DNA from 4 places in the Mesorhizobium sp. M0701 genome. Region 1 is predicted to be linked to each of the others. Evidence: predicted binding sites of a transcription regulator. Region 1 holds the regulator's gene; each other region holds the start of a gene.
What was found. The regulator PhoB, encoded in region 1, activates phosphate uptake and scavenging genes when phosphate is short. The targets are predictions, from matches to a motif close to TGTCATNNANCTGTCAT.
Positions count from the first base shown of each region.

Region 2: the regulator PhoB is predicted to act here: its motif matches at 1,562-1,578, upstream of NKI24_RS25680 (alkaline phosphatase D family protein).
Region 3: the regulator PhoB is predicted to act here: its motif matches at 1,902-1,918, upstream of NKI24_RS19195 (PhoX family protein).
Region 4: the regulator PhoB is predicted to act here: its motif matches at 1,345-1,361, upstream of NKI24_RS14070 (YdcH family protein).

Region 1 is NZ_JAMYPO010000009.1:29,224-32,321, reverse strand. Features, by position in the region: gene NKI24_RS11350 (ROK family protein) at 16-1,260, shown strand; gene phoB (phosphate regulon transcriptional regulator PhoB) at 1,270-1,959, opposite strand; gene phoU (phosphate signaling complex protein PhoU) at 1,976-2,683, opposite strand; gene pstB (phosphate ABC transporter ATP-binding protein PstB) at 2,716-3,098, opposite strand, start outside.
Region 2 is NZ_JAMYPO010000033.1:68,816-71,913, forward strand. Features, by position in the region: gene NKI24_RS25680 (alkaline phosphatase D family protein) at 1-1,489, opposite strand, end outside; gene NKI24_RS25685 (MFS transporter) at 1,769-3,052, opposite strand.
Region 3 is NZ_JAMYPO010000019.1:89,575-92,672, reverse strand. Features, by position in the region: gene NKI24_RS19195 (PhoX family protein) at 1-1,835, opposite strand, end outside; gene NKI24_RS19190 (hypothetical protein) at 2,036-2,374, shown strand; gene NKI24_RS19185 (phosphatase PAP2 family protein) at 2,389-3,090, shown strand.
Region 4 is NZ_JAMYPO010000011.1:142,092-145,189, forward strand. Features, by position in the region: gene NKI24_RS14055 (transporter substrate-binding protein) at 1-5, opposite strand, end outside; gene NKI24_RS14060 (IclR family transcriptional regulator) at 134-937, shown strand; gene NKI24_RS14065 (YdcH family protein) at 989-1,192, opposite strand; gene NKI24_RS14070 (YdcH family protein) at 1,432-1,611, shown strand; gene ispG (flavodoxin-dependent (E)-4-hydroxy-3-methylbut-2-enyl-diphosphate synthase) at 1,814-3,067, shown strand; gene NKI24_RS14080 (lytic transglycosylase domain-containing protein) at 3,072-3,098, shown strand, end outside.

The DNA.
Region 1 (3,098 bases):
GAGGAAAGCAAAACAATGTCGGTCGGAATCCGCCATGACGATTTGCGCCGGCGCAACCGGGCGATGGTGATCTCGGCGGTGCGCCGGGCCGGCCAGCCATCGCGTACTGAGATCGCAGCTACCACCGGCCTCAGTCATTCGACCATATCGGCGATCTCTTCCGACCTGATACGGGAAGGCATCCTCGCCGAGAGCAAGGCAAGTGAGCCCGTTTCGTTGAAACGCGGTCGTCCGCAGGTCGGCCTCGCCCTCAATCCGGAAGCGGCGGCGGTGCTGACCGTGGTGTTGTCGCTGAATTTCCTGTCGGCCGCCATTATCGACTATACGGGACAGGTGGTCGCCGAGGAACAGCGCCGGCTGGACACGCTGACCATGCCGCGCGACGAGCTGATCCGTGAATGCATGGCCATCGTCCGGCGCCGGCTGCAGGATCCAGACCTTGACGTCCGCAGTGTCGCCCGCATCGCCCTGGCGATTCAGGGCATTACCGACTCCCCTGCACGCGCCATGCTGTGGTCGCCGATCACGCCGCAGACCGACATCGCCTTTGCCGACATGCTGGAGGGCGAATTCGGCATCCCGGCAACGGTGGAGAACGACTGCAACATGATGGCGGTGGCTTTGCGCTGGCGCAATCCGGATCGCTATCGCGACGACTTCATCGCCATCCTGCTTTCGCATGGCATCGGCATGGGGCTGGTGCTGAAGGGCGAACTGTTCACCGGGACGCATTCCTCGGGCGGCGAATTTGGCCAAATGATCCATCGTCCGGGCGGCGCGCTCTGCCGTTGCGGGCGGCGCGGCTGCATCGAGGCGTATGCCGGCAACTACGCCATCTGGCGCAACGCCAGGCAGATGAGCGAAGACAGCGAACCGGTCGCCGACGTCAGCGACGCCGACATGCGAGCACTGGCGGCCCGGGCGCGCGAGAAAGATGGGCCGGAACGCGAGGCCTACCGCAAGGCCGGCGAAGCGCTGGGTTTCGGTCTCGGCTCGCTGTTCGCGCTGATCGATCCGGCACCGGTCGCGATGGTCGGCGCCAGTGCCGCCGCCTTCGATCTGATCGAGCCGGCCTTGCGGAAGGCAATCGCCCAGACCGCCGGCGGCCAGCATTCAGGCTCGATCTCCTTCGATACAGAGCCGAACGAATTGCCGCTGATCCGCGAAGGCTGCGCGATGCGGGCGTTAAGCTTCGTCGACCAGGAGATTTTCGCGCCGGGCGCGCAAATGAGGCCCAGCGTCAGAAAGAACGTAGCATGACCAGGCGGGTCAATCTTCCCTGATCGCATAGCCGGCACCGCGGATGGTGCGGATGACATCCGGCATCCGGCCGTTGTTGACGGCTTTGCGCAGCCGCCCGACATGCACGTCGACGGTGCGTTCGTCGATGTAGATTGTCTCGCCCCAGACATTATCGAGTAACTGGCTGCGCGAGAAGACACGGCCCGGATGCCGCATCATGAACTCGAGCAGCCGGAATTCGGTCGGCCCGAGCCTGATTTCGCTCTTCTTGCGATAGACCCTGTGCGATTCGCGATCGAGCACGATGTCGCCGACCTTCAGCACGCTGGACAGCACTTCCGGCTTGGCGCGCCGTAGCAGCGCCTTGACCCTGGCCATGAATTCTGGTGTCGAAAACGGTTTGACCAGATAGTCGTCGGCGCCGGTCGAAAGACCGCGCACCCGGTCGCTCTCCTCGCCGCGCGCGGTCAGCATGATGATCGGCAGCCGCTCGGTTTCGGGGCGCACCCGCAACCGACGACAGAGCTCGATGCCGGAAACCGCTGGTATCATCCAGTCGAGCACCAAAAGGTCGGGCACATTCTCCTGCAAACGGATCTCGGCTTCGTCGCCGCGTGTCACCACCTCGACCTGGTAGCCTTCGGATTCGAGATTGTAGCGGAGCAGCACACCCAACGGCTCCTCGTCCTCCACCACCATTATGCGTGGTGCGATCATCGGCTGGGCACCCCCATCATGTCACCGGTGCGGACATTGTCGTTTCGTCCTGCTTCGGACGATTGACCGGCAATTGCTCGCCGGTCAGCACATAATACGCATTTTCGGCGATGTTGGTGACATGGTCGCCGATCCGCTCCAGATTCTTGGCGCAGAACAGCAGGTGCGTGCAAGCGGTGATGTTGCGCGGATCTTCCATCATGTAGGTCAAGAGCTCGCGGAACACGGACGTGTATTTGACGTCGATGCGCTCGTCGGCGGCACGCAGCTTGGCCAACGCGGCCGCATCGCCTGCAGCATATTCCTCGATGACACCCTGCACCTGGATGAGAACCAGTTGCGCCATCGCGTCGATGGAATGCGACAGGTCCCGCGGCGTGGCGCTGAGGCCGACCGCACTCACGCGCTTGGCGATATTCTTGGCAAGGTCGCCGATGCGTTCGAGGTCGCCCGCCATGCGGATCGCTCCGACCACATGGCGAAGATCGTGGGCCATCGGCTGGCGTTTGGCGATGAGGGTGATGGCGCGGTCGTCCAGTTCGCGTTGACGCGCATCCATGATGGCGTCGTCGGAAACGACGCGTTGCGCCAGCACGTTGTCGGAATTCAACAGGGCCTTGGTCGCCCCGCCGACCATCGAACCGGCGAGGTCGGCCATGTCGCGGATCAGCTTGCTGATCTGCTCGAGATCCTCGTCGAAAGAAGCGACTGTGTGTTCGCCCATGGTCCTGTCCTCATATGCATGATCGGAACGGCTCAGCCGAAGCGGCCAGTGATGTAGTCCTGCGTGCGCTTCTCGCGGGGCGACGTGAAGATCTTCTCGGTCCGGTCGAACTCGACCAGCTCACCCAGATACATGAAGGCGGTCTGGCGCGACACGCGCGCCGCCTGCTGCATGTTGTGGGTGACGATGACGATCGTGTAGTCGGCTTGCAACTCGTCGATCAGTTCCTCGATCTTGGCGGTCGACAACGGGTCGAGGGCCGAAGCCGGTTCGTCGAGCAGAATGACTTCCGGCTTCACCGCCACCGTGCGGGCGATACAGAGCCGCTGCTGCTGGCCGCCGGACAGGCTCAAGCCGCTGGCGTTGAGCTTGTCCTTGACCTCGCTCCACAGCGCGGCGCGCTTCAACGCCTGTT
Region 2 (3,098 bases), on a different contig from region 1:
CGCCATCGATTTCGACGAGCCCGAAGAACTGCAGGCCGGCCGAAGGCGGCAGGTTTTGACCCTGTTCGGCAGTTGGTGCCTTTATGAACTTCAGCTCCGGGCCGAATGTCATATCGAAACCATTAGGCCCGAACGTGCCGGAATGGATCGGACCCGAAACGAATTCCCAAAACGGATTGAAGTCCTGGAACTGCGCCTTGTCCGGATTGTAGTAATGCGCGGCTGTGTAATGCACGTCTGCGGTGAGCCAGACAGTGTTGCTGATACCCGCATTCTTTATATAGCGAAGAAGGTCGGCAATTTCCAGCTCACGCCCTTTGGCCGGGCCATTGTCGCCATTGCTGACCGCCTCGGCCCCTACCTTCTTGGTGCCGTCGTTCCAGACGACGAGGCCGAGCGGCATGTCGGCGGCGATGATTTTCCAGGTTGCGTTGGAATTCGCCAGTTCACGCTTCAGCCACTTGATCTGCTGTTCACCGAGGATGCGCGATTGCGGCGTCATCGTCTCCTGCATATCCGGACCGTTGGGGCCGCGGTAGGAACGCATGTCGAGGAAGAACACGTCGAGCAGCGGACCATAGGCGATCTTGCGGTAGACGCGGCCGGGCTCCGACGGCTCGTAACGGATCGTCGTCATTTCGTGGAAGGCGCGCGCCGCACGTGCCGCCAGCACATGGATGGATTTTTCAGTGTAGCGATCGTCGGCGCTCAGGTCCTTCGAGTCCGACCAGTTGTTCAGCACCTCGTGGTCATCCCACTGATAGAAGGTCGGACAGATGGCGCTGAGCGCCAGCACATGCCTGTCCATCATGTTGTATTTCCACTGCGCCCGGTATTCGTCCAACGTTTCGGCAACCTTGCGCTTCTCGTCGATCAGCACTTTGTTTTTCCACTTGCCGCCGTTGGGCAGGTCGACCTCGTCCTTCATCGCACCATCGGCATAGATCGTATCGCCCGAATGCAGGAAGAAGTCGGGCGTGTGCTTGGCAATGGTGGCGTAGGTCTTCATGCCGGTCTCGTCGATGCCCCAGCCTTGGCCGGCGGTGTCGCCCGACCAGGCAAAGCGAATGTCGCGCTTCGAGGCAGGTGCCGTGCGGAAGCGGCCGACGACCGGCTCGGAAACGGCGTTGATGTCGGCAAGATCGGCCGCGACCATGCGGTAGAAGATGTCCTGGTCGGAGGCGAGATCGGTAAGCAGCCGCTTCACCGTATAATCGCTGGCCGGCGAGGTATCGAGCGGCGCCAGGCGGACGGCATTGGTGAAGCTTTCGGTCGACGACACCTCGAACATGACGCGCGACGGCCGGTCGGTGCGTGTCCAGACCATGCCGCTGGTGGCATCGACGTCGCCGGATTGGATGCCATGGGTGAACGCCGGGCGCTGATTGGCGCGCGAGTAATAGGGAAGGGCGAGGCCCGAGGCGCCGACCAGGCCAACGGCGCTGGCCGACGTGACGAAAGCGCGCCGCGTCATCGAAATCTTGTTCATGGCTGTCTCCTGGATGGCATTGAACGTCGCCGCCAAGCTCCAGCTTCAATGTTTCAGGCACATTTCGAAACGATGAAGGTTTGATAACAGTGAACAGGCTGGCGATCTCCCTCGTTGAGGGGGAGATGTCGCCGAAGGCGACAGAAGGGGGTCGTCTCGCGCGGAGCGCCGGCCTCCTGCATCGGCGATAAGGGGCCGAGCCCAGTCGGACCGACCCCCTCTGGCCGCTTCGCGGCCATCTCCCCCTCAAGGGGGGAGATTAGCACGGCCGATTGCGCCCTATGCCGCCTGCGGTTCCGGATCAAACGCCGGGCGGGTGGTATTGATCAGCAGCGAGATGCAGGCGGCGGCTATTGCCGTCATACCGGCGATCAGGAAGGCAAGCTCGTAATTGCCTTGCAGCTCGCGCATGGTGCCGCCGAAGAAGGCCGCTGTCGCGGCGCCAACCTGATGGCCGGCGACGATCCAGCCGAAGACGATCGGTCCGCTGCGGTCGCCGAACGCCTCGTTCGAAAGCCTGAGCGTCGGCGGCACCGTGGCGATCCAGTCCAGTCCGTAAAACACGGCGAAGATGATCAGGCTGGTTGCCGAAAAGCCGGAATAGGGCAGATAGATCAGCGACAGGCCGCGAATACCGTAATAGACGCCGAGCAGCTTGCGCGGGTCGAAACGGTCGGTGAGCCAGCCCGACAGCGTCGTGCCGATAAGATCGAAGATGCCCATCATCGACAGCAGGCCGGCGGCTTGCACTTCGCCTATGCCCATGTCGCCGCAAAAGGCGATCAGGTGCGTGCCGACCAACCCGTTGGTGGTGAAGCCGCAGACGAAGAAAGTGGCGAACAGATACCAGAAGACGCGCGTGCCGGCGGCGCGGCGCAGCGTGCTCAGCGTATGCGAAAGGAAATTGCCTTGCGAGGCTGGCGGCACCGGCGGCACGTCGTCGGCATCGGCGCCATAGCGGACCATGCCGATCGACGCCGGGCGCTCCGGCACCAGCATATAGACCAGCGGCACCAGGCAGGCGGTGGCCCCGGCAATGGCGATGGCGACCGGCTTCCAGCCGCCCGACTGGGCGAGCGAGGCGAGCAGCGGCAGGAAGACCAGCAGCCCGGTGGCACTGGACGCCGACATCAGCCCCATCACCAAGCCGCGATTGGTCTTGAACCAGCGGTTGACGATGGTCGCGCCGAGCACGGTGGCGACGGCGCCCGAGCTGACGCCGGAAAACACGCCCCAGGTGAGGAGCAGATGCCACGGTTTGGTCATCAACAGGCTGAGCGCGGTCGATCCCGACATCAACAGCAGCGCGGCAAGCAAGGTGCGGCGCAGCCCGATCCGCTCCATCAACGCCGCGGCAAATGGCCCGGTCAGGCCATAGAGGAAGATGCCGGTGGCCGCCGCCAGCGACACCACGTCGCGCCGCCAGCCGAAACTGTTCTCCAGCGGCAGCATCATGACTGCCGGCGCCGAACGCAGGCCCGCTGCGATCAGCAGGCAGAGGAAGATGACGGCGACCACGACGAAAGCGTAGCGCTGGCCAAACGGGCGGGATTGAGTTATCATGTTACTGACCGGTACGTTGCAGGAGCGCGAAACATACGTACCGACC
Region 3 (3,098 bases), on a different contig from region 1:
TGGACGGCAACGAAGGCGGTCTGGTCGTCCGGCGCAAACAGGGGACCGCACATTTCGGCGCCGATCGGCACGCGGAAGAACAGCTTTGATGTCGCCCGTGCCGTCCCTTCCGTATCGACAGCCCACAGACCGTCGGTGCGGCCGGTGGCTTTCGGGCCCTGGCCGTCGGTGGCGACCCAGAGGCGGCCGGCCGAATCTACCGTGCAATTGTCCGGCATGCCGAACCAGCCATTGGCGGTGGTTGCGGTCGAGAAGGTGGCGCCGACGTCGGCCACAGCGGGATCGCCGCATTTCAGCAGGATTTCCCACCTACCCTTTGTCGCGGTGAAATCACCGCCGTCCTCGACGATCTCGATGATGTGGCCAAAGGCGTTCTCGGCACGCGGGTTGGCGGCGTCGACCTGGTCGGCCTTGCGCTTCGAATTGTTGGTCAGCATGACGTAGACCTTGCCGTTGGTGGCATTGGGCTGGATGTCTTCCGGGCGGTCCATCTTGGTGGCGCCGAGCAGGTCGGCGGCGCGGCGCGTCTCGATCAGCACGTCGGCCTGGCTGTCGAAGCCGTTCTCCGCCGTCAGCGGCCCCTGGCCGAAGACGATCGGCAGCCACTCGACCGAACCGTCGTCGGCAAACTTGGCGACATGCAAGGTGCCGTCGTCGAGCAAATCCATGTTGGCGGCGCGGTCGTCCGGATCGAACTTGCCTGTGGTGACGAACTTATAGACATAATCGAAGCGCTCGTCGTCGCCGAGATAGAAGACGACACGGCCATCCTTGGCGACGATCGATTCGGCGCCCTCATGCTTGAAGCGCCCCATCGCGGTGCGCTTCCTCGGCGCCGAAGTCGGATCCTGGACGTCGACCTCGACGATCCAGCCGAAGCGGTTCGGCTCGTTCGGCTCCTTGCCGATATCGAAACGGTCGTAATGCGCTGCCCATTCATAGGCACCTTCGGGAATGCCGAGGCGCTTGTAATTGGCGGCTTCCTTATGCCCCTGCGGCAGCTCGCCCGAGAAATAGCCGTGGATGTTCTCCTCGGCCATGACATAGGTGCCCCATGGCGTGACGCCGCCGGCGCAATTGTTGATGGTGCCGATGACTTTCGTGCCGGTCGGATCGGCGCTGGTCTTGACGCGGTCGTGGCCGGCGACCGGGCCGGAGAGCGCGATCTCGGTGTTGGAGGTGATGCGGCGGTTGAGCTTGCCGTCGCGAACGACCTGCCATTTGCCTGATACCTTGCGTATCTCGACGATAGTGCCGCCATGCGCCGTCATCTCGACGTCGACTTGTTCCTTGCTGAGGGGCGCCTGCTTGGCCTTGCCGTCGATGATGGTGACGAGGCCCGGAAACATCAGGTGCGGATTGGTGTATTCGTGGTTGACCACCAGCAGGCCGTGCTCGGCCGAGCCGTCGATCGGGATATAGCCGACATAGTCGTTGTTGTAGCCGAATTGTCTGGCCTGGGCTTCCGCCGACTGTTTTGTCGGATCGAATTCCGGCGAATCGGCGAACAGCGGATCGCCCCAGCGCAGCAGTACATCGGCGTCATAGCCGGGTGCGACGTGATGCTTGTCGTCGATGCCGGCCTCGAGCTCGTCAAAAGCGAAGGCGGAGCCTTCGGCGGCGCGGGCATTGTCGGCGGTGATCAGCGCCAGCGGGCTGACGGTAGCGGCTATGGCCGAGACGGCAAGCGAACCCTTGAGGAAGCCGCGGCGTGAGAACCGCGCGGCGATGATCTCACCCATGGTGCGGTTGTCGGTGGGATTGGCTCCTGGCCCATCGTTTTCCTCGAGCAGGCTGGTGCGGAAATGGGCGTCAGGGGTGCGATGTTCGGTCATAGGGCCTGCCTCTGGCTGGATGGATTGCTGGAGCGTGTTGCCTGGCCAATCCGGTATTACCGGCAGGTCACAGTTTGATGACATGCCGGCTAATTGCCACCTGCGATTTCGTATCCAACATCGGCCCCGCTTGACCGCGACCGGCGCTTCGGAAACAAGAGCTGCGGCAGGCGGTAGGGACCGCATCGGGAGGAACAAAAGTGAGTTTCTGGGGACTTGGGCAGCTCTGCGTTTCGACGGTGATCTTCCTGCTGGCGGCGATGGCCGCAAAACAGTGGGGGCTGGCGCCGAGCCTCGGCAAGATTGTGCTGACGTTGGCGCTCTATTCGCTGGGCAATCTGATCATGCTGAGGCTGATCCGTGAATTCGGCATGTCGGTGTCGTTCAGCCTGTCGGCGGTGATCCAGCTGGTGTCGGTGAATGTGGTGGCGCTGGTCTTCTTCGGCGAGCGCGTCAATGCCTTGCAGGCAACCGGCATCGTGCTTGCCATCGCAGCTGTGGCGCTGATCACGCTCGGGCCCTATCTGCAAAGGCTGTAACTGCGATCGGGCCGATGAAGAAGATTGCAAGCAGGCTGCCCAACTGGCTGGAGTTCCCGGTTCTGCTGGCCGGGCTGGTCATTGCCGGCGGGCTGTGGGGGTTCGAGGAGCTGATGGAGCTGGCGCGGGCGACCACGCCGCATGCCTTCGACACCGAAATCCTGCTTGCCTTCCGCAAGGCCGGCCAGCCCGACAATCCGATCGGACCGGCGTGGCTGGAAGGGGCGATGCGCGACATCACCAGCCTCGGCAGCGCCAGCGTACTGCTGCTGATCACGGCAGCAATGATCGTCTATCTGCTTCTTATCCGCAGGCCAGGCGCGGCGCTTCTCATGTTCGTCGCGGTAGCGGGCGGCCAGCTCCTGTCAAGCGTGCTGAAATTCGATATCGACCGGCCGCGCCCCGATCTGGTCTCGCATCTCGCCGATGTGGCATCGCTTTCGTTTCCGAGCGGCCACGCCATGCTGTCGGCGGTGACGTATTTGACGCTGGGCAGCATGGCGGCGCGGGTTTTGCCCGGGCGCACAACGAAGATCTATGTACTCGGGCTGGCGGTGCTGACGACAGTGGTGGTCGGCATCAGCCGCATCTATCTCGGCGTCCACTGGCCGTCCGACGTATTGGCCGGCTGGTGCGCCGGCTTTGCCTGGGCGATGCTGTGCTGGCTTGCGGCACGGTTCCTGCAGCGATGGCTTGGGCGGGCCGACGGCACCTGACTCAAATC
Region 4 (3,098 bases), on a different contig from region 1:
TTCACGGCGACCTCCTTTCGTGTTGTGTTCCCCTTTGGAGCAGTAATACAGGCATCGGTTGCAACTGACGCCATTGTCCCTTACAAGGGACGCCTGTACTCTGTACAAGACAGATTAACATCAGGAATCGATAATGCAAGAAGGTAATGCCTTGGCCGCTCGACCGGACGCCGGTCTGGACGAAGACAAGAACTCGGTTTCTCGGGAGAAGGGCCTCAACCGGGTCCTCCAGATTCTGGAGTTTCTCCACACGACCCAGCGTGCGATCGGCATCGGCGACCTTGCCAAGGGGGTAAACGCGCCGCGTTCGACGACTTATACGCTTGTGCGCTCGCTGGTCGACGCAGGCCTGCTGGAGATGGCCGGAGACGGCAATCGGGTCTATTTCGGAAAGAAGCTCTATCTCTACGGAATGGACTATGTGCGGGGCAACGACCTGCTCAGGCGAGGGCGCCAGGAAGTCGATCATCTGTCACGCGAGACCGGCGAGACCTCGGAGTTGTGCATGCTGCAAAGCGGCCGCTACACCATCGTCCATTCAAGCCCGGGAACGAGGCCATTCCGGATCAGCTCGGCGACCGGTCTGCAAATACCGCTCCCCTGGACAGCTTCCGGGCGACTGCTCCTCGCCGGCTTCGACAGGGCAGCGATTGAGGATATGGTCTCCGAGGACGATCTCGTGCTGCCGGACGGCCGCAGATTGCAACTCGACGATTTCATAGACGACATCGCCGTCGCCAAGTCGGCCGGCTACTGCGTCACCTCCGGCCTTGTCGATGCCTACACGAAATGCCTGGCCGCGCCGGTCTTTTCAGCGCCGGGCAGGGTCGAGGCGACGATGTGCCTGGTGGTTCCGATCGATACCTCGACCGAAAAGACCGACGACCTGATAGCGTTGTTGCGCGAGCGCGCCGCACGGCTTTCGATCGCGGCATAACCGCTTTTCCAGCAGGCCAGCGCCGGCGTTCGTTCAAGCAATGGCGTTCGTTCAAGCAATAATGTCTGGAATGATCTTGTCTTCCAGCGCCATCAGCCTGTCCTTCAGGAAAAGCTTCTTTTTCTTCATGCGCTGGATTTGCAGCGGGTCGCAATTCATGGCGATCATCGCATTGATGGCCGCGTCGAAATCGGCGTGTTCCTGCTTCAGCCGGGAATATTCGAGGCGGATATCTGCCTGTTCCTGATCGGACATTTTTACCGTCTGCACGTCTGCGGCGCCCAAACTATGGGCCTGATTGGGCGGGACCGGGTCTTCTTGCACCGGCGCGCAGCCCATATCACATTTCATATTGGCGTGGAATGCTACCACGCAGCATTCGACATCGGTGCGCGATGGTGGCACACTGTCATTATGCCGTCATAGAAGCGAGCCTGCGGTGGACGTACCATGACGGCTGCAATCCGAGGAAACCATGAAAGGGAGAACCAATCATGTCTCTTGCATCCCATCTTGATGAGCTGCAGCGGAAACACGGCGACATCGAACGCGAAATCGATGATGCGATGACCCATCCATCGGTAGACGACCTCGAAATCGTGAATCTCAAGCGGCGCAAGCTGGCGCTCAAGGACGAGATTGAAAAACTGAAGGCGAAACCGACGACCCACTGAAACCCTTCCAGGACTAGAAGCGCCACCCGGAGCGCGATCTTTCCGGTGGCATGTCTCTATGCTGCCGGAAACGCTCATGGATTTGCGGCAAGCTGCCGTCTTGTTGTTTCCGATTTGCTGGGCCTGCGCGCCAGTTGCCATTGACAAGCCATCTTTGCTCCTCCACCTCATGCCCGGACCTTCAAGATTAAAGGTAGCCGGCATGACCGGATATTTTTCCTCACCCTTCCCACGCCGCAGGTCGGTCGGTGTCGATGTCGGCGGCGTGATTGTCGGCGGCGGCGCCCCAGTCGTCGTCCAGTCGATGACCAACACCGACACGGCCGACGTCGACCAGACGGTCGCGCAAGTGGCGGCGCTGCATCGCGCCGGCTCCGAGATCGTGCGCATAACGGTCGACCGCGACGAAAGCGCTGCCGCTGTGCCGGCCATCCGCGAGCGACTGGAGCGGCTCGGCATCAACGTGCCGCTGGTCGGCGATTTCCATTATATCGGCCACAAGCTCCTGGCCGATCATCCGGCCTGCGCCGCGGCCTTGGCCAAGTACCGCATCAACCCCGGCAATGTCGGTTTCAAGGACAAGAAGGACCGGCAGTTCGCGGCAATCGTCGAGATGGCGATCCGATACGACAAGCCGGTGCGCATCGGCGTCAACTGGGGTTCGCTCGACCAGGAGCTGCTGACCCGGCTGATGGATGACAACCAGGCCCAAGGCTTTCCGCTGACCGCGCAGGAAGTGACGCGCGAGGCAATCGTGCAATCGGCGATCCTGTCGGCCGAAATGGCCGAAGAGATCGGCCTTGCGCGCGAGAAGATCATCCTGTCGGCCAAGGTCAGCGGCGTGCAGGATCTGATCGCCGTCTACACCGAGCTTGCCACCCGATCCGACCATGCGCTGCACCTCGGCCTGACAGAGGCCGGCATGGGCTCGAAAGGCATCGTCGCCTCGTCCGCGGCCATGGGCATCCTGCTCCAGCAAGGGATCGGCGACACCATCCGTATCTCGCTGACGCCGGAGCCGAACGGTGACCGCACACGCGAAGTGCAGGTGTCGCAGGAGCTGTTGCAGACCATGGGCTTCAGGCAGTTCGTGCCGATCGTCGCCGCCTGCCCGGGCTGCGGCCGCACGACCTCGACCGTGTTCCAGGAGCTTGCCCAGAACATCCAGGCCGACCTGCGCAAGAACATGCCGGTGTGGCGCGAACGCTATCCCGGCGTCGAGAACCTCAAGGTCGCGGTGATGGGTTGCATCGTCAACGGTCCGGGCGAATCCAAACATGCCGATATCGGCATTTCGCTGCCCGGCACCGGTGAGACACCGACCGCCCCGGTGTTCGTCGACGGCAAGAAGGCGGCGACGCTGCGCGGCCCATCGATTGCCGCGGATTTCGAGAAGATGGTCGCCGACTATATCGAACGGCGGTTCGGGCAGCACGACAAAGCCGCGGCGGAGTAGTTGAATGCGGCGTTTGCTGGGCGCGGCGCTG